Regions from separate parts of the Rhodococcus sp. MPR-R1B genome, predicted to be linked through region 2. Evidence: riboswitches for the same ligand, from Rfam matches in the RefSeq annotation. Region 2 holds a riboswitch; each other region holds the start of a gene.

Region 1 (6,581 bases), on a different contig from region 2:
TCCACTCGTCTGCGACAGCGACCAATGCCGCACTCTCCTGATCCGACATGTCTTCTCCCTCTACCGTCGTCACCCTCGGCGGGTGATGCCCCGACGGCAGGGTTCCCGCAGGGTGGACTTCGAACCGACGTGCACGACGAGAGGGCAGAGATGACAGACACCAGTCGCACCGAGCTTGCAGCTCAGGCGTATATCTACGGATTTCCCCTCGTTTTCAATCTCGACCAGGTCCATCGGTATGTTCACAACGGTGTCGGAGCGAACCCCGCCGCACCTTTCAACACCTTCAGCCACGCCCGAACACTGGCCGGGCCGGCAGACACTTTCGTCACGATCAACAACGACACCGTGTATTCCATGGCGCAGATCGATCTCTCTGTCGGCCCCGTTGCGCTGCACGTCCCCGATACCGATGGCCGTTACTACGTCCTCCAGTTCGTGGACGCCTGGACAAACAATTTCGCTTACGTCGGGCATCGGGCCACCGGCACGAAGAGCGGAGACTTCCTTCTCGTCCCACCCACCTGGACGGGAACCCCGGCGGACCAGACCACGGTGATCAGATTTCCCACGAACATTGCGTCGATCGTGGGCCGGTGGGCATGCGGTGGCGACGACGACCTCCCTGCGGTGCACGCCTTGCAGGACGCCACCACGCTGACCGTCGTCGACTCCACCGGAAACTCGGCGGGTCTCCCAGTGCCCGAACCCGGGGTAAGCCAGGACCTCCTGTTCCTCGAGAAACTCCGCATCTGGTCACAGGCGTTTCCGCCGGCCCCGCGAGATCGAGAACTCCAGGATTCCTTCTCCCTGATCGGAATCACCGAGCACGGGGCCTCTCCCTACGTATCGCTGTCTGCCGACGAGGCAGCCGCGTTGGCTGACGGATTGACGATCGGTGAGAAGAACCTGCTCGAGGCCCTCACGAAAGGCTCCAGCCCCGAAGTCAACGGATGGAAGCTCACATTCCACGCCTTCGACTACAACCTCGACTACTTCGAGGTCGGCACAATCGACGATTCACAATTCAAGATCGCCGATCCCAAGTTGCGCATCGTCGAACGCGCCGCGGCTGCCAAGGGCGGGCTGTGGGGCAACCACCCTTACGAAGCGGCGTACATCATGACCTACGTCGACGATCAGGGCGAGCAGTTGAACGGAACCCACACCTACACAATAAGACTCGACCCCACTCCGCCGGTGAGCGCCTTCTGGTCGCTGACGATGTACTCGGTGCCGGACTTCTTCCTCGTGGCGAACCCCGTCGACCGATACTCGATCGGCGACCGCACTCCAGGAATCGTCCACGACGCCGACGGTGCGTTGACGATCACGATCAGCCACGAGGAGCCGAAAGATCCCACGGCGAAGGCAAACTGGCTGCCCGCACCGCGCGGGGATTTCCGACCGGTACTGAGAATGTACGAACCTTCGCCCGCCGTGCTCGATCAGTCCTACGTCGTCCCCGCCATCACTCGCTCGCAAGAATGACGGCTCGCGTCTGACGGCCTGCCTGTGCGGGCCGTCAGACGGACTCAGAATCAGGCGTGTGTGCCGCCGTCGACACGGATCTCCGTGCCCGTGATGAAGGCACCATCGTCGGATGCCAACATCGCGATAACTCCCGCAACACTTTCCGGCCCGGCCATGGGGGCACCACCGGACTCCAGATCAGTGCTCAGAATCGGTGACAACTTGCCGAAGAGCGACCAGTCGGTGTCTTCCGGCAAGTACGACGCCGTAGTGTCGGTGATCCCGCTCTTCACACTGCCCGGAGCCACCGCGACGGCACGCAGACCCTGCTTGCCGTATTCGAGAGCCAGTGCGTGAGTGAAGGACTGGATTCCTCCCTTACTTGCGGCGTACGCGGCCATGTACGGGTGCGCGAAGGCCGCGGAGGTGGAACTGAAATTCACCACGACTGCGTTGGCGGTGGCGAGGAGAGCCGGCAGTGCCTGGCGGGTGACGAGGAAAGTGCCCGTCAAATTCACGGAGAGCACCTGATTCCACAGGTCCAGCGAGGTCTCGTGGGTGTGCCCACCACGCAGTATCCCGGCGGCGTTGACCAGTACGTCCAATCCCCCGAGAGTCGAAATCGCCTGACCCACAACCTTGATGACGGAACTCTCGTCACCGATATCGACGACGACGGTGTCGAGGCGATCCTCCGTCGAAGCATGTTCTGCCGATTTCCGGGTGTTCGCCAAACCCTGCTCGGAGATGTCGGCAGCGACCACGCGGCCACCTTCGGCGAGCAACCGCAGCGCGGTGGCCTGCCCGATTCCAGATCCTGCGCCGGTGACGAGAATACGACGACCTTCGAAACGATTCATTGCTGTGTACCTTTCACGAAAACGAGTTGGCTGGCATTCCAGGCTCGGTGGCGCCGACACTCACAACTCACCCGCGAGAAACTTCAGGTACGGGAAATGCGCAGCACTGCAACAGGTGTGGCACTGCGAAATCTCGGCGAGGCAATGCTCGCCGAAGTGGCGAATGTCAGACGGATCCGGCCGGTGCGGCCAAGGCTCTTTCGATCCAGACAAGACCGGACGGGCGGCGGTCGATCGCCTTACGCCCACGTCGGAAAGTCGCTACGCCGAATCGGGCCGTGCGCAGTGCACGGCCGGAAGCGAGAGAACAGCGGCGTATGGACATCACAGGCACGGTAGCAGCGCCGGCACCACTCGCTCAACCGCGTCGTTTCGAGACCCGAATCATTCAGGTAATCAGATGTCACTTCTGGACAACTCGCTCGACTTAGGCAGCACTAACCTGGCGGCATCCCGAAAACCCGATCCAGGAGCACAGTCGATGACACATGCAGACGCCTCGCGCACAACAACTCCCCCGACGACCGTCCTAAGGACCGCTGACCACAATCGCGGACTCAACGACGTTCTCGCGATCGTCGAAGCGATGGAGCGACCGAGCGATCACCTGCTGCGGATCACGGCTCGTTTGACGGAGTCGACCGACGATCCGACCTGGTCACGCCCGAATGTGACCGTACGCATGAATCTCGGGCCGGCCTTCGACGACGCTTCGCGCGTGTACACGGTGCGTTCCTACGATTCAGCGAGCGGATCGATCGTCGTCGATGTGGTCCTGCACGGACAGACCAGTCCGATGATGAGGTGGGCAGCAACGTTGGCCGTCGGTGACACCTTCGGCCTCACCGGTCCGCGGCCACACTTCTTGATCCCTGATGTTCCTGGTCGACGTATCGCACTTTTTCTGGACGGCACCGCAATACCCGCATTGCACTCGATCATCGAGCAGTTACCTACCGACGTCGTCGGAATCGGCTGGGTCACAACAGATGACGAGGTCGCCTTCGCCGAACTGCCCGCCCTCCCCGGCCTGGAGCTTCACCGCGTGAGCGCAGATCCGGCCGAGCCCGACGGCCCACTGGCGGTACGAGCACGCGAGCTCGCCAATCCCGCGAGCTACGTCGTGTGGGGCGCCGGTGAACGCAACGAGATGCGCGCAATCCGGAAGCACTTTCGATCGACCGTCGGACTCGACAAAAACGACGTCGCGATATTCGGATATTGGAAGGAGGGCGTCAGCAACACCGAAATCGACCTCCGTCGACGCGAGAACTACGAGCGCATCCTCGCCGACGGCGGAACCCTCACCGACATCGACGACCTGGCCATCGAGATCTGATTGCCTCACACCAGCCGACCTGACCGGCGGTGCACTGCGGTGATAAGTTCCTCTGTGCCAGCGGACCTCCACACAGGGGGTCAGGGAATCCGGTGTGAATCCGGAACTGACGCGCAGCGGTGAGGGTGACCGCCCGGGCTTACGCCACTGGATGAGAATCTGGGAAGGCGCTCGGGTGGGGCGATCTCGAGTCCGAATACCGGCTGGCAGCAGGGGTCAACAGGCGCCTGTTCACACGGTAACGGGCTCCGCGAACGAGCCCCTGCGAGAACGAGATTCCATGCGTCTGTCCAGACTTCGCCTACCCGCCGCCGCCGTCGCTGCCCTGTTGAGCGCGTCGTTGGTTGCCTGCTCCTCCGACGACAGTGCTGCCCGACAATCCAACTCTTCCGAACAATCGCGCGTGACAGTCCAGAACTGTGGCCGAGACGTCACGGTGGAGCGACCGATCGAACGGGCAATCGCGGTAAATCAACCTGCAGCAGAGATGCTGTTCGCACTGGGAGTGCAGGACCGGATGGCCGGGTACGCCATGAGCGATGACGATGTCCTCCCAGAACTGCGCGAGGCGCGTGGTCAGGTCCAGGCGTTCGACACCGAGTTCCCGTCATTCGAAAGTGTCCTCGAACGCGAACCGGACATGGTCTACACGACGTTCAACTACACGTTCACCTCGGAGGGCATCGCCGACCGGATCAAGTTCACCGACCTCGGTGTCGCGACATATCAGTCACCCAGCGAGTGCACCGGTCAGGATGCCGAGCAGAGCAAGGCCCTCACGCTCGACGACTTGTACGACGAAATCGACGACGTGGCAACACTGTTCGATGTCAAGGACAAAGGTGTCGACCTCACCGAGAATTTGAAGGATCGCGCGGCCACCGCCACGGCGGCACTGGGAGCTGAGAACGTGACGCTGGCGTGGTGGTACGCAGCCACGAAGACTCCGTACTTCGCCGGGTGCTGCGGTGCACCGGGAATCATGACCGACGCGGTGGGTGCGAAGAACGCCTTCGACGACAACAAGCAGTACTGGCCCGAAATCGGTTGGGAGAGTGTCCTCGATCGAGACCCGACCGTGCTGGTGCTCGCAGATCTCGACCGCGGTGGAGACGGCGACAGTGCCGCAGACAAGATCGCGTTCCTCGAATCGGACCCGGTCGCCAGCAAGCTCACCGCAGTGAAGAACAAGCGTTACATCATCCTCGAAGGAACGACGATGGATCCCTCGATCCGCAATGTCGGTGGCATCGAACAGCTCTCCGACGGGCTGCGCCAGTTGGGTGTGGTCTAGATGTCCGCGGAGATCTGTGAACTGGTGCGTCGGTGGGACGACCAGCAGGCGGCATACATCGCCGACCGTGAGAAGCGCTTCGACGTGATTCTCGACGTCCTCGAATTGCAGCACGCGCACGCCCCGTTCACGGTTGTCGACCTGGCCTGCGGGCCGGGTTCACTGAGCGCCCGGATTCTCGAAAAGTTCGAGCATGCGAGCGTTGTGGGGATCGATTACGACCCGATGCTGCTGGAGCTCGCCCGCCAGTCGTCGACGCGTTTCGGTGACCGACTGCAGCTGATCGACGCAGACCTGGCGGGAGCCGATTGGCCGAATTCGGTGGCTGCGCCGGTTCAGGCGATAGTGTCGACAACCGCGCTGCACTGGTTGCAACCGCAGCAGCTCGTCGAGGTGTATCGGCAGTGCCGCGAACTGCTGAGCCCTGCCGGCGTTCTGCTCAATGGTGATCACTTTCGCTTCGACGGCCGATCCCCCGTCATAAGCCGATGGGCGAACGCTCACGACGAGCAGACGCAACGCTCCGCCTTTGCTGCGGGCGCTCCCGAGTGGGACAGCTGGTGGGACGAGCTGCGGGCCACTCACGGCATCGGACCAATGACCGACGAGCGAGAGCGCAGATTCGCCGGACGTGACGCCACCGCGCCCACAGCCGTCGACTTCCAGTTGGCGGCGCTCGCGCAAGCAGGTTTTCGGGAGTCGGGGACGGTCTGGCAACTGTTCGACGACTACGTGGTCTACGGCGTGAGATGACGACAAGAGTTCGGCTGCGTGACAACCCGACGACCGTCACCCTGCTGTGGGTGATCGGTGTTGTCACGCTGGCCGGATCAGCCGCCGTTGCCATCACGTTGGGGCCGGCCGGTCTGTCGGTCGGTGAGGTGGCTTCGATTGTCGTCGGCCATCTCGGCGGTACCGCGGCGGACGTCACCCCTATCCGTGACGGCATCGTGTGGGACCTCCGTCTGCCGCGCACCCTGCTCGCCGCGCTCTGCGGTGCCGGTCTCGGGCTGTGCGGTGCGATCATGCAATCGCTGCTTCGCAATCCGCTGGCCGATCCGTTTGTCCTCGGTATCTCGTCCGGCGCCTCGACCGGTGCCGTACTGATCGTGATCCTCGGAGTCGGGTCGGGACTGATCGGCCTGTCGAGCGGCGCCTTCATCGGCGCGGTGATCTCCTTCGCCCTTGTGCTGCTGCTCGCCCATGCGGCCGGCGGCACGCCGGACCGGGTGATCCTGGCCGGTGTCGCCGCGACCCAACTGTTCTCCGCGCTCACCTCGTTCATCGTCATCACCTCGGCCGATCCCGAGCAGACCCGCGGCGTGATGTTCTGGCTCCTGGGCTCACTCGGCGGCGCCGACTGGCTCGACGTCGCACTCTGCGCTGCGGTGGTCGCAGTCGGCCTCGTGGTCTGTCTGACTCACTCCCGCGCACTCGACGCCTTTGCCTTCGGCGAGGACGCGGCGTCGTCGCTGGGGGTGAACGTGTGGCGGGTGCGTGTGACCCTGTTGTTGGCAACAGCCTTGATGACCGCGGTGATCGTGAGCGTCGCAGGTGCCATCGGCTTCGTGGGCCTGGTCCTCCCGCACGCGGCGCGGGCTCTCGTCGGTTCGAA
Region 2 (6,581 bases):
GCAGAGGCCCAGCGGAACGTCGAAGACGTCATCGGGCTGGTAATTCGCTGAACGGTTTCAACCTAGAATTCAGTTCTTGTTTCTTCTGTCATGAACGCGAATTATCGCTTCGGCTTTGTGAAAACGAAGACGCAGGACGAGACCTTACCTAGAATTCACTTACAAATATGTCGGGGTGTCCGATCCAGGGATCGACGTATCCGTGAACTGTGAAAGTGAGTCGCAATGAAGCGCTCGTACCGAGTCCGCGCTCGAATCTGGATGGTTGTCCTGGCGTCGGCGACGCTGGTGGTGACGGGGTGCGCCGGTAGCAGCCAAGGTACGACCACGGATGCATCGGACGTGACGGTCGGAGTTGTCGGTGACCAGAACAACGGGGGAGAGCCGCGATCGGGTGGCACCGTGTCGTTTGCCACCTACAACGGGATCAGTAGCCTCGATCCGGCTGACCGTCAGGACGGCGGCGCTACCGGTGGTAGCGAAATGGCAGCCATCTACGACCTTCTCATGCGCTTCGATACGTCGGCGGGCGAGTATGTTCCCCACTTGGCTCAGTCGTTGTCGGCCAACGGCGACAACACGGTGTGGACACTGAAATTGCGCGACGGCGTCACCTTCAGCGACGGCACTCCGATGGACAGTGCGGCAGTCCTGTGGAGCATCGATCACTATCTGCAGAAGAAGGGAACTCACGCGCTGGTGTGGAAGACCGCTGTGCGCGAGACGAATTCACCGGATCCGAGTACGGTCGTCTTTACATTGGCGCAGCCGTGGGACGAGTTCCCGATCATGTTCACCACCGGTCCCGGCATGATCGTCGCGCCCTCGTCGATGGCTACCGGCACGTTCACCCCGATCGGGGCAGGCCCGTTCACCGTCGAGAAGTTCGCCTCCCAGGACGAATTGGTGCTCGCTGCCCGTCCGACGTACTGGGACGGGGCGCCGTACCTCGAGAAGTTGCGCTTTCCCGCAATCGTCAACGAGAAGAGCAAACTGGAAGGATTGCACACCGACGGAATCCAGGTTGCCTATCTGAAGTCTCCCGACTTCATTCACGAGGCTTTCGAAGCCGGTGATCCCGGATTTGTGTACTCGGCCAGCATGGCCGGAGTTCTGGCAATCAATCAGCGCGACGATCGGGCAGCGAAGGACGAGCGCGTGCGTAAGGCGATTGTCGCTGCGGTGGACCCGAATACGTTCAACGAGCGAGTTCAGGGCGGCTTCGGCGAACCCGGCACCGACATGTTCGCGTCGTGGTCGCAGTGGCACGGATCGGTGGCCGGGAACGGCTTCGACCCCGAGGCGGCCAAGAAGTATCTCGCCGAGGCGAAGGCGGACGGTTACGACGGAAAACTGACGTACGTCGGGATGAACGATCCGGCGACACAGCGCAGCGCACTGACGTTTCAGTCGCTCTTGCAGGCAGTGGGTTTCACGGTCGACATCACCTACGCAACCAGCATCAACGATCTGATTTCCATGCTGTACGCAAAGCATGACTACGACGTGTCCTACTTCGCGTTCAACGTGCTGGAAGAGTCACCGTTCGTGCGTATGTACGGCAACCTGTTCAGCGATTCGCCGTCGAACATCCTCGGTTACAAGAACGCTCGGATGGACGAGTTGCTCGGCAAGCTGCAAACAGCGTCGGGCGAGGATGAGCGGCGAGCCGTCATCGACGATATTCAGACCGTGGTCAACGAGACGGCGCCGATGGCCGTGGTCAACTCCGGCAAGGTCTTCATCCCGTGGCGCGAGAACGTCCACGGAGTGACCCCGAGTGCGGACGGGATTCTGCTCTTCGGCAATACGTGGTTGAGCTGACCCCCGTGCGCCTTTTTGGTAGTTCCCACTACCAAAAAGGCGCACAGGGGCTTTGCCCCTAAAGCTCCGCTCGTACCAACTTCGCGGCTTCGACGAGGTTACGAAGCGATGCTTCGACCTCGATCGGCCCCCGTGTCTTCAATCCGCAGTCCGGATTGACCCACAATCGTTCGACAGGAACAGCTTTGAGTGCCTCACGCAGGGATTCGGCAATCTCGTCGACGCTCGGCACCCGCGGCGAGTGGATGTCGTAGACACCCGGGCCGACGCCGAGATCGAACCCGACCGAACTGAGATCGTCGAGGACCTCCATGTGTGAGCGCGCCGCCTCGATGGACGTGACGTCCGCGTCGAGGCCGGCGATGGCGCCGATCACCGCTCCGAACTCGGAGTAGCACAGGTGCGTGTGGATCGCAGTGGAATCCGCGACGCCCGAGGTAGCCAACCGGAAGGCGCCGACCGACCAGTCCAGGTAGGCGCGCTGATCCTCGGCACGCAGTGGGAGCAGTTCTCGCAGAGCCGGTTCGTCGACCTGGATGATTCCGATTCCGGCGGCCTGCAGATCGACGGTCTCGTCTCGAATTGCCAGTGCGACTTGATTTGCCGAGTCGGCGAGGGGTTGGTCGTCACGGACGAACGACCAGGCCAGAATGGTGACGGGTCCGGTGAGCATGCCCTTGACCGGCTTGTCGGTCAGGGACTGCGCGTACGTGATCCAGTCGACGGTCATCTGCTTCGGGCGCGAGACGTCGCCGTACAGAATCGGCGGACGCACGCAGCGGGTGCCGTACGACTGGACCCAACCGTTGGCGGTGGCGAAGAATCCGTCCAACTGCTCCGCGAAGTACTGGACCATGTCGTTGCGTTCCGGCTCACCGTGAACAAGCACGTCCAGGTCCAGCTTTTCTTGGAGCGCAACAACTTCGGCAATTTCGGCGCGCATACGGTTGACGTACTCGGCTTCGTCGATCTCGCCCTTGCGCAGTGCTGCGCGAGCGATGCGGATCTTCGAGGTTTGCGGGTACGAACCGATGGTCGTCGTGGGCAGCGGCGGCAGAGAAAGCAGCTCGTCCTGGGCAGCGCGACGTTCGGCGGCGGGCGCGCGACCGGTTGCCGAGTTCAGCACCGCGTCCAGACGGCCTCGAACACTCGCATCATTAAGTCTGCGATCGTCCTTGCGGGTCGACGCGGCCGCTCGTGCCAGAGCGAACTCGTCCTCCACCGACTCTCGGCCCAGTGTGAGAGCGGTTGCGAGAGTTACTACTTCCTTGACCTTCTCGGTGCCGAACGCGAGCCACGAGCGCAGGGCCTTGTCGACATCGGACTCAGCGTCGAGTGTGTACGGAACGTGCAGCAGAGAGCACGACGTGGAGACGGCAAGCGTGTCGACGCTGCCGAGCAAGGCACCCAAAGTGCTCAGTGCCGAGTCCAGATCGGACCGCCAGATGTTTCGTCCGTCGACCACTCCGGCGACGATTAGTTTGCGGGCGAGTTCAGGTACGGAGCCGATCGAATCCTGACCGGCCACCAGGTCGACGGCAAATCCTTCGACGCCGGTGGACGCAAGCGCGGGCAACGCGTCACGCAGCGAACCGAAGTACGACGCCAACAGGATCGACGGCCGCTCGGACAGCGCTGAAAGCTGTTCGTACGCAGCGCGTGCCGCTTCGATTTCCTCATCGGTGCGATCGCCCACGAGGGCGGGTTCGTCGAGCTGAACCCAGCTCGCACCGGCCTTCGCGAGCCGACCGAGTAGATCCGCGTAGAGGGGGAGTAGTTCGTCGAGCCGCGAGAGCAGCGGCTCGTCTGTGCCGACAGCCTTCGAGAGCAGCAGGAAGGTGACCGGTCCGATGACGACCGGGCGGGCTGCAATGCCGTCGGAAAGTGCTTCTGCCAGTTCGGACAAGACCTTGGACGGGTCGAGTGCGAACGTGGTGGACGGTGAAATCTCCGGCACCAGGTAGTGGTAGTTGGTGTCGAACCACTTCGTCATTTCGAGTGGCGCGATGGTGTCCGTCCCACGGGCGGCGGCAAAGTAGCGGTCCAACGGATCGGCGACCGACGCGACGCGGTCGGGCAGCGCGCCGAGAAGAACTGCGGTGTCGAGCATCTGGTCGTAGAAGGAGAAGGTATTGACCGGGATGGAGTCGAGGCCCAGGTCACGGAGGTCGGCCAAGCCCTGCCGACGGAGGTCACGGGCGACAGCCTGCAGGGCGTCGGCGTCGATGCGCCCTGCCCAGTAGCTTTCGGTTGCCCGCTTGAGTTCTCGATGAGGACCGATGCGCGGTGAGCCCAGCACGGTCGAAGTGAATGTTGTTGTCACGGAGTTTCTCCAGATTGCCAATGCATTGATGGCCACTGCCGGCAGACGGGTACACCTCACGAGACCTCGAGTTTCGGCGGACAGTACTGCCCGCACCGCACACGAGGTCCGATGGAGATCTACACGCCCATTCCACGAGGCGGTGGACCGTCGGGCACGGCGTGCCCGACACAGTCGGCAGGTCTTCGGACTCGCGGGCACTCGATCGAGTTGGATCGAACCTACTGGCCGTCGCTTCCCAGGCGGATGCCCAGTGCACATAAACGGCGGTCGTTCCTGCTTACCGCTGCGGGACAGTCCCGGATTTTCACCGGGTTCCCTCTCACTCCGACAGCTTGCGCTGACGGGGCTTCGACGCCGGGAACGGTCTTCGGGGCTCCTCATGACCGCGCCGGGCGAACCAGCTGCATCGACCAGCATAAGGCCAACCCTCCCTGAGCAGTCAAGGAGAGTCGGCGAAGGGCGCTACGCGCGTGACATGTAGGAATTCGAGTCCGGTGGTACGCGCGGAAGATTCTCGGAGGAACGTAGATTCTCCGCCATTTCGACAAGCAGATCCTGCGAAGACGGCGATAGATCGACGACGCGAGAGGTGAGGTTTCGCAGGCGCACGTTGTGCAGCTGTTCGAGGAGAGAGAGGTCCGCCTCGCCGCCCGAGATCGCGGGCGGAGTTTGATCGGACGGGGCGTAGAAGTAGTCCGGATGGACGTTGAAGAAGTGGGCGAGGGCGGCAACCACTTCGGGTGACGGGTTGGTTCGGACGCCGGTGCGCAGTTGGGACAGGTACGGCGTCGAGATGCGGCAGCCGAACTCGGTCATGCCGCGAACGACCATCGCGTTGGTGACGTGAAAGTCGGCAGTCTCGAACAGCGAGTTCAAGCGATCGTTGAACTGGTTCGACATGAGACGTCCCTTCCCCCGTTACGCACAGGCTCCGTCGATTCAATTAACTGCATCATAGCCAGTTATCGAACGATTAGCTGTTTTGGATTCTCGCGAAGGGGTTTGTTTGCAGGGAAAACCCCTAGGGTAGAAGGTCCCTACTTTGAGTGATCTGGACAAATCGCCGTCAAGAATCGAACGGCGAACTATTTGCCGGGGAAGTGGATTCCGGCCATGCGGATCAGAGCCAGCCGTTCGACTCGGCGATTCTGACGGCTTCCGCGCGCGTCGACGCACCTGTCTTGCCCATCGCGGATGACAGATGATTTCGAACTGTCCCTGCGGACAAGAAGAGCGCCCCTGCGATGGCTGCCACGGGTGCGCCGTCGTGAGCGGCGCGCAGTACTTGGGTCTCACGCTCCGTCAGGGGCGACTCGCCGCTGACGAGGCTGTCGGCCGCAAGGGTGGGATCGACGACGCGCAGTCCGGCGTGGACACGCCTGACTGCGTCGGCCAACTGCCTGGCGGGTGTGTCCTTGACGACGAACCCGCCGGCCCCGGCGTGCAGGGCTTTGCGAAGAAATCCGGGACGTCCGAACGTGGTGACGATCAGGACTCGGGTGTCGGGTGCTGCCTCGCGAAGGGCCGCCGTCGCGGCGATTCCGTCCATGCCGGGCATCTCGACGTCCAGAAGCGCGACATCCGGGCGGTGTTCGAGAACAGCGGCCACAACCTCGTCGCCGCGACCGACCTCGGCCACCACGGAGAGGTCGGATTCCAGATCGAGTAGTGCGGCCAACGCTCCTCGCACGAGCGCCTGGTCGTCCGCCAAGAGCAGCCGTATGGTTGCTCGATCGCCCTGGCTGTTCACTCTGTCTCCTGTTCGACTACCTGAAGTGCAAACCCCTGCGGCTGGGGATGAGTGATGATCACTCGTGCGCCCGACGCTCCGGCGCGCTCGCGTAATCCGATCAGACCGTTGCCGGAAGACGTCGACCCGGCCCCTTGCCCGTCGTCGACGACCGACGCACTATTTTCGTCGACCGTGATCCGGCAGTGGGTCGCACCGCTGTGTCGAACGACGTTGGTGACGCCCTCACGGATCGTCCATGCAAAGAGTTCGCGAAGACGCGTGGGAACCATGTCGGTACTGCTCGGCACCTCGTCCTCGATGCCAGCCGCACGCAATGCCTCTCGTGCTCGGGCTATTTCGACGGGAAGAGAAATCCCACGAAATCCTTCGACGGCCGAGCGCACGTCTGCCAACGCGTCACGCGAAAGTCTTTCGAGGTCGTCGAGTTCGTTGCGCGCACGTTCGATATCGACATCGAGTAGGCGATTGGCCAGTTCGGCTTTGATCGTGATGACGGTCAGCGAGTGTCCGAGGATGTCGTGCAGATCGCGCGCCATCCTCGTTCGCTCCTCCATGATTGCCCGCTGCTCCTGCTCTTCGCGTTCATGGAGCATGGCGAAGTTGCGGCTGATCAGGGACATGATGCCCCAGGTCGCGAATGCGGCCGCGCAGACTCCGAGCGAGAGTCCGGAGTAGTTC
Region 3 (6,581 bases), on a different contig from region 2:
GGTGCCAGCCCCATGAAATGGGTGCCAACTCCCAGCGAATCCACAGATCCACCCGGTACCGTCGAAAACGAATCAGTCATCTCACAAAGGACATTCATATGCTCACCAACGCCATCAACGCTTTCCTCGCACTCTGGGGCAGCGCCTCCGTCGGCAGCAGTGGATACCAGATCCCGCCGGGAACCCTTCCCTTCGGTTCCTGAGACAGGACAACAGAACCCGCTGAGCGCACTTCGCGCTCAGCGGGTTCTCTGTTTCGCCGACCTGTATCTACCGGTCCAGAACGTGATCCTCCAATTGATTCTCCTGACCTGCGACCAATGCTTCAGCGTCACCGGCGTCCACGTGCCCGAACCAGGTACCGCCGGGGTTCGCGATCACCAACGGCCCCAGGTTGCACGGGCTCAGACAACCGGTTCCGGTCACCTTCGACGAGGTACCTTTGGCCGCCGCGCTCATCGCCCGGTGCAACGGTCCTGCTCCGTACGCCATACAGCGAGGGCCCTTGCACACCAACAGATGCCTATCGTGCTGCTCGATCACGGACCACGCCGGACTGCGATACGACGCCGGACTCGCGGTGATCGGCTTTCCCGCCGAGTCGAGTTCGTCGATCACCTGCCCGGCCACCGCACCTTCGAGCGTTTCCGATTCGTGGAGCGTCACTTCCAGTTCGGCGTCGATCCGGGTTTCGCGCCAGTTCGCAACCGCCTTGCTGGTCCACGTGAGCAGGTACCGATCCCTCGGCACCGCAACTGGAATCAACACGACCTTGTCGACGTCATCGACATGGGCTCGATCGAGTTCCTCGTGAAGGCTCGGCGAGGAGACATCGAGGTACGCAATACGAACGTCGACGTCGGTGCCCGCCTGAACAGCATCGAGCATCCGTCGTGCAGCCGACTCGTCCAGGCCGCTGACAGTCGGCCGTAAGACGACAATCACCCGACGCGAGCACCGGTTGTTGCTCATGCCGACGGCGCGGTTGTCCAGTCGATGCTGCTCGACGGAGCCAGCCCGAACTCTTCGATCTTCGCGCGCAACTGTTCCGCGCCGTAGATATTGGGGAACCCACTGGTGCCCATGGCGAGCGGGAGTACGACGAAACGGTTCTGCTTGACTGCGTCGAGGTCACGCAGGCCTTCTCGGCTCTTGATCGCGTCGATCTTGCCCTGTACTTCGTCGGCACTCTTCTTGTAGTCCATGATCACGATGATGTCGGGTTCTGACTTCGCGACGGTCTCCCAGCTCGCTTTGAACCAGGTGTTGTCGACGTCGGCGAACACATTGGTTCCCCCGGCGACGTCGATGATTCCGTTGGGGGCTCCGTTGCCTCCGCTGGTGTACAGATCTTCTTCACCGCTGTCGTAGATCAGCACCTTCGGCTTGTCGGCGGCATCTGGCGCGGACTCCAGACGTGCCAAACGTGAATCCAATTCGGTCAATGCCTCGGCGGCGGTGTCCTCGGTTCCGAACAGCTTTCCGTAATTGGTCACGTCCGCACGAAGGGCATCCCACGGACCCATCGTGCCGAGCGCGGAATCCGCTGCGGCACTCTGCCGACAACTATCGGAGATCACATATGCATCGATGTTGTTGCTCTGCAGCGATTCCGGCGTCACACCGGAGGCGCCCTTGAACAAGCCACTGTAGGAGCCGACCACCAGGTCCGCCTGCTTACCCAGAATCGTCTCCATCGTGATCGTTCCGTCCAGGTGTGGGACGTCCGCAATTCCAGGGCCGAACATCGACTCCATGACCGCGTCGTTGTTCGTGTTCAACACGACGGCCGCGAGACGATCCAAACCGCCGACTCGGAGAATGGTGCCGATATTGGCCGCATTGCTTGTCGCAACGACGTTCTCGATCGGAAGCTGGAAAGTGCTTTCGGTCCCGCAGTTCTCCAATGTCACCGAAGTCTTGTCTGCAGCTTCGTCCACCGGTGCAGTTGCCGAGCAGCCGGCAACTGTCAACAACGCTGTCGCGGCTACAACCGCACCGAACGACGCGCGGGTCTTTACCTGTATCAAAGTGCACTCTCCGAAAATGATTGTTGTAGTTGAGAATTTCGTGATTCGAATACGAGGTGTGAACGGCCTGTCGCGGGGTTCACGAGCTCGAAAGTCTCGACGCCGAAGACAGTTGCCACCACCGAGGTGGTGAGTACGTCGGATGGATGTCCGAACGCCCTGGCCACTCCATCCGCGAGCACGAGCACCCGATCGCACACTGCCGCAGCCAAATCGAGGTCGTGCAGTGCCATGATCACCGTCCGGTCCAACGACCGGACCAGATCGAGCAGTTCGAGTTGATGCCGGATGTCGAGATGATTGGTCGGCTCGTCGAGGATGAGCACACCGGCGTCCTGCGCGAGACCTCGGGCGAGAAACACCCGCCGGCGCTCACCGCCGGAAAGCGTGTCCATCGAAGAGAACCGGTGCTCGATCATTCCGACCTCGCCCAGAGCACGATCGACGACGGCATTCTCGTGCTTTCCACCGACGCTCCAGGGCTTTGCATGTGGCGTGCGGCCCAGACTCACGTACTCGTGAACTAACAAATCGGCGGGACTCTGCTCTTCCTGCGCCACAAAGGAAATGGCTTTGGCCCTCGACCGCGCGGACATCGCGTGCACGGAGTCGCCGCCGACACGAATGTCACCGCCGGCGATCGGCCCGAGACCGGCGAGAGCACGCAAGAACGTCGACTTGCCCGATCCGTTCGGACCGACGACGCCGACTACTGCACCGGCGTCGGCCGCGATGTCGACGCCTTTGACGATGGTTCGACGGTCGATGCGGACAACGACTCCGGACGCGGTCAGCGCCAGGGCTCGGGCGCTCACGAACTGCCACCGAATCGGTAGCGCCGACGGCCGAGAAGCAGGAGAAACAGCGGTGCACCGATCACCCCGGTCACCACGCTCAGCGGGATCTCGGTCGGCCGCAACGAGGTCCGCGCCACGACGTCGACCCACACCAGGAACGACGCGCCGATCAGTGCTGCCGCCGGCAACACCACTCGATGTCTGGCTCCGACAAGCATGCGTGTGACGTGCGGTATGACCAGGCCTACGAAGGCGATCGCGCCGGACACCGCAACCATCGTGCCGACCAACGCTGCCAGCACGCCGAACAGCACGTTTCGCAGGGTTCGGATGGGAATACCGAGCGAAGCCGCGACGTCCGGCCCGGCCGCCAGCGCGTCCAGCCAACCGTGCAGGGCGAACACCGCTGCCGTCAGCAGGAACACAACGATGACCGGCGCCCACAACTTGTCCCAGGATGCCCCGGCCAAACTTCCCAGGAGCCAGAACAATACGGACTGCGCGGCCTGGGAATCATTGGTACGCAGCACCAGAAAACTCGCGATCGCCGACAGGGCGGATGCGGTAACGGTGCCGGTCAGAACCAATCGCAGTGGAGTGATACCGCCTTGCAGCGTCGCGATGGTGAAGACGAGAATCGCAGCTCCCAACGCCCCGATCATCGCGCCGAAACTGAGCGCCCACACTCCCGCGCCGGCGAACAGTCCGGTGGTGATGACGGCGGTGGCACCGACACTCGCGCCGGACGACACTCCCAGCAGGTGGGGATCGGCAAGAGCGTTACGGACGAGGGTTTGCACCACCGCGCCGGCGACGGCAAGACCAGCGCCGACGGCCAGACCGAGCAGTACCCGAGGTGCTCTGATCCCCCACACGATCGCAAGTTCGGAACGCGTGACGGGTGGGCCTCCAAAGCGCGAGTGCACCACGTCCACCACAGTGGACACGGGGAGCATCTCGGATCCGAATGCCAACGCGCACACAGCAGAGAGCACGGCGACGACCAGCAGAGCGGGCAGCACGATACCCGGACTGAGCCGTCCTCGCGGCGCACCAGCCTTCGGCGAAAGCAGGTGGGTAGGTGGAGACAGAGCTCCGCCAACAGCATTCATGGTGTGACCGATCCATCCTCGTGGCATGACACAACGTCAACGAGGGTGGTATCTGGCTACGGTCGACGCAGGGACGACCTCACAGTGGCGGGACCGCGCCGGAATTGCACCGACTTCCCATTACCTCGATGATGACGTCAGAACCATAACGGACTGTGGTCACCATTCCGCACACCGGATCAGGATTCCGACGCGATCATCGATCTCGCCTGCCGCACGACGGCTTCCGTTCGCACTCGAAGTTCTTCGGGTGAATCCGATTCCAGCACAACCCGATGCACCTGACTGTCCACGGCAGTCACGGTCAGCCGCGACGTCAACAACGCATCCTCCGCACTGAAACCGTGGCTCTGGAGGCACTCCGAAAAGCCTAGTACCAGTTGACGATTCAATTCTTCGACCTGCTCGATGAGCTCACGCGTACGCGGAACCTGATCGTAGAGCAGGTGAAAGAACTCTCGCGGCTTACTGTTCACTTCGACCGCACACTCCACCAACATCCGGACGGCCTCGTCCGGGGAGAGCTCACGCTCGACGATGTCGGCAAGGCAGAGCGCAAAACTCTCCCGCGCAGCACTCACGTGACGGTTCGCCAACTCCGAGAGGATCTCGTACTTGTCGCCGAAATACTGGTAGAGCGAGCCCACCGACACCCCTGCTTCGTCAGCGATCCGGTTGGTGGTCGCTGCCATGGCTTCCGAAGCGAAAACGCGAGTAGCTGCCTCCAGGATCGCGTCGTAGGTAGCCCTCGAGCGCTGCTGGGAGGGCCTTTTCCGCCGAGTCGACACGGTCCTCCGATGCGAGTTGTCAGCCGCGACGCCGATACCGAGAATTGTGTAGGTGACCAGCGCCGATTACTCGAAGTTTATGCCCGACCGGTACACCGACCACATGCCGGCGCCGACCCCGACGTGGTGGGAGTGGAACGGCAACACCGTCCACGTCGCACGGGCCGTGGTTCCAGACGCGCCGGTTCGTGTTCTCGGCATCCACGGCGCCGGCGGCTACTCGGGCGCGTTGTGGCCGTTCGCCGGGATCGGCGTGAAACTCGGAGCCGAAGTCCTCTTCCCTGACCTTCCGCTGTACGGCGACACCGTCGTAGCCGATCCCGCCGGCGTCCGGTACGAGCAGTGGGTCGATCTCCTCTGCGATCTCGTCCGGGCCGAGAAGGCAGCCGACGATCGGCCGCTGGTGTTGTTGGGAGCCAGCATCGGCGGTCTGCTGGCCTACGAGGTAGCCGCGCGGACCGGTCTGGCCGACGCCGTCGTCGCTACCTGCCTGCTCGATCCCTCGGATCCATCGGCCAGAGCTGCCGCGGCGCGGTTCGGCCCGATGGGTGTCTACGGCGCTCCCCTGATGCGGCGCACCGAACGACTGGTGGGCCGTATCCGCGTGCCCATCCGTTGGGTCGCCGACGTGGCGAACATGAGCAGCAATCGGGAGCTCGCAACGCTGTGCGCAACCGATCCGCGCGGTGGCGGTGTTCGGGTGCCACTCGGATTCCTCAGCAGCTACTTCTCGTTCGAGCACACCGCACCCGAAGCATTTCGGACGACGCCCGTTCTGCTCACCCACCCGGCCGACGACCGATGGACGCCACCCGAACTGAGCCTGCAGTTCCTCCGCCGCATCAACGCACCCACCGAATTCGTGATGCTGGACGGGTGCGGGCACTTTCCCGTCGAAGAGCCGGGCCTGACGCAGTTCCACGACGCCGTCGCCACACTGCTGCACTCCGTCGCCGAGCGTCACCGCACGAAACCGTCGTCACCCGCCTAGCCTGAGAATCGTGAGCACCGAAACGGAAGCATCGGCCGACGAGAGCACCACGACGGTCGTACTGGCGTTTGCGGCGAACGCGCTGATCGCCGGTGCCAAGACGGCGGCCGCCATCGTCACCGGATCTGCATCGATGGTCGCAGAGGCCACCCACTCCTGGGCCGATACCGGCAACGAAGTGCTGCTGCTGATCGCGAACCGCCGCTCGAAACGGGTTCCCGACCGAGACCAGCCACTCGGCTACGGCCGGGAGGCATACATCTGGTCGATGTTCGCCGCTCTCGGACTGTTTGCACTCGGCGCGGGTGTCTCGATCACTCATGGCATCCAGGAACTGTTCCATTCCGAACCGGCCTCCGACTTCGGTGTCGCCTACGCCGTCCTCGGCGTCTCGTTCATCCTCGAAGGCATCTCGTTCCGGCAGGCGTACAAACAACTCCGAAACGAAGCGTCCGCCGTGAACCGCGACGTCATGACCCAGGCACTCAACACATCCGACCCGACGACTCGGGCCGTGTTCGCCGAAGATGCTGCGGCACTTATCGGTTTGGTCATCGCGTTCGTCGGTGTTCTGTTGCACCAGGTCACCGGTTCGCCGATCCCCGACGCCCTCGGCTCCATCTTCGTCGGCATTCTCCTCGGAGTCATCGCAATCATTCTGATAGATCGGAACCGCCGCTTCCTGGTCGGCGAAGAGGCCTCACCGACGCTGCGGGCAGCAGCCGTCGAAGCTCTCACCCAACTGCCCGAGATCAACCGAATCACGTTCCTACGCATGGAATACCTCGGGCCGCGGCAGGTCTACCTGGTGGCCAGCGTCGATCTGGTCGGTGACTACGCGGAATCCCGAGTGGCCCACACGT

The links. A riboswitch is a leader RNA that binds a small molecule or an ion and turns the genes downstream of it on or off. The one in region 2 is predicted to bind cobalamin.
Region 1: linked by a shared signal. The riboswitch ahead of AC1Q61_RS28855 (ABC transporter substrate-binding protein) and the one ahead of metE (5-methyltetrahydropteroyltriglutamate--homocysteine S-methyltransferase) in region 2 are both predicted to bind cobalamin.
Region 3: linked by a shared signal. The riboswitch ahead of AC1Q61_RS10130 (FecCD family ABC transporter permease) and the one ahead of metE (5-methyltetrahydropteroyltriglutamate--homocysteine S-methyltransferase) in region 2 are both predicted to bind cobalamin.

The regions. Positions count from the first base shown of each region.
Region 1 is NZ_JBXAFO010000033.1:4,094-10,674, forward strand. It holds gene AC1Q61_RS28830 (nuclear transport factor 2 family protein) at 1-49, opposite strand, end outside; gene AC1Q61_RS28835 (DUF1254 domain-containing protein) at 151-1,491, shown strand; gene AC1Q61_RS28840 (SDR family NAD(P)-dependent oxidoreductase) at 1,542-2,333, opposite strand; gene AC1Q61_RS28845 (hypothetical protein) at 2,500-2,658, opposite strand; gene AC1Q61_RS28850 (siderophore-interacting protein) at 2,815-3,672, shown strand; cobalamin riboswitch at 3,714-3,894, shown strand; gene AC1Q61_RS28855 (ABC transporter substrate-binding protein) at 3,953-4,966, shown strand; gene AC1Q61_RS28860 (class I SAM-dependent methyltransferase) at 4,967-5,719, shown strand; gene AC1Q61_RS28865 (FecCD family ABC transporter permease) at 5,716-6,581, shown strand, end outside.
Region 2 is NZ_JBXAFO010000002.1:204,130-210,710, forward strand. It holds gene AC1Q61_RS03660 (TetR/AcrR family transcriptional regulator) at 1-51, shown strand, start outside; gene AC1Q61_RS03665 (ABC transporter substrate-binding protein) at 226-1,824, shown strand; gene metE (5-methyltetrahydropteroyltriglutamate--homocysteine S-methyltransferase) at 1,883-4,147, opposite strand; cobalamin riboswitch at 4,307-4,515, opposite strand; gene AC1Q61_RS03675 (helix-turn-helix domain-containing protein) at 4,613-5,050, opposite strand; gene AC1Q61_RS03680 (response regulator transcription factor) at 5,271-5,900, opposite strand; gene AC1Q61_RS03685 (sensor histidine kinase) at 5,897-6,581, opposite strand, start outside.
Region 3 is NZ_JBXAFO010000005.1:244,293-250,873, reverse strand. It holds gene AC1Q61_RS10145 ((2Fe-2S) ferredoxin domain-containing protein) at 271-972, opposite strand; gene AC1Q61_RS10140 (ABC transporter substrate-binding protein) at 969-2,030, opposite strand; gene AC1Q61_RS10135 (ABC transporter ATP-binding protein) at 2,027-2,845, opposite strand; gene AC1Q61_RS10130 (FecCD family ABC transporter permease) at 2,842-3,849, opposite strand; cobalamin riboswitch at 3,967-4,102, opposite strand; gene AC1Q61_RS10125 (TetR/AcrR family transcriptional regulator) at 4,119-4,727, opposite strand; gene AC1Q61_RS10120 (alpha/beta hydrolase) at 4,780-5,718, shown strand; gene AC1Q61_RS10115 (cation diffusion facilitator family transporter) at 5,729-6,581, shown strand, end outside.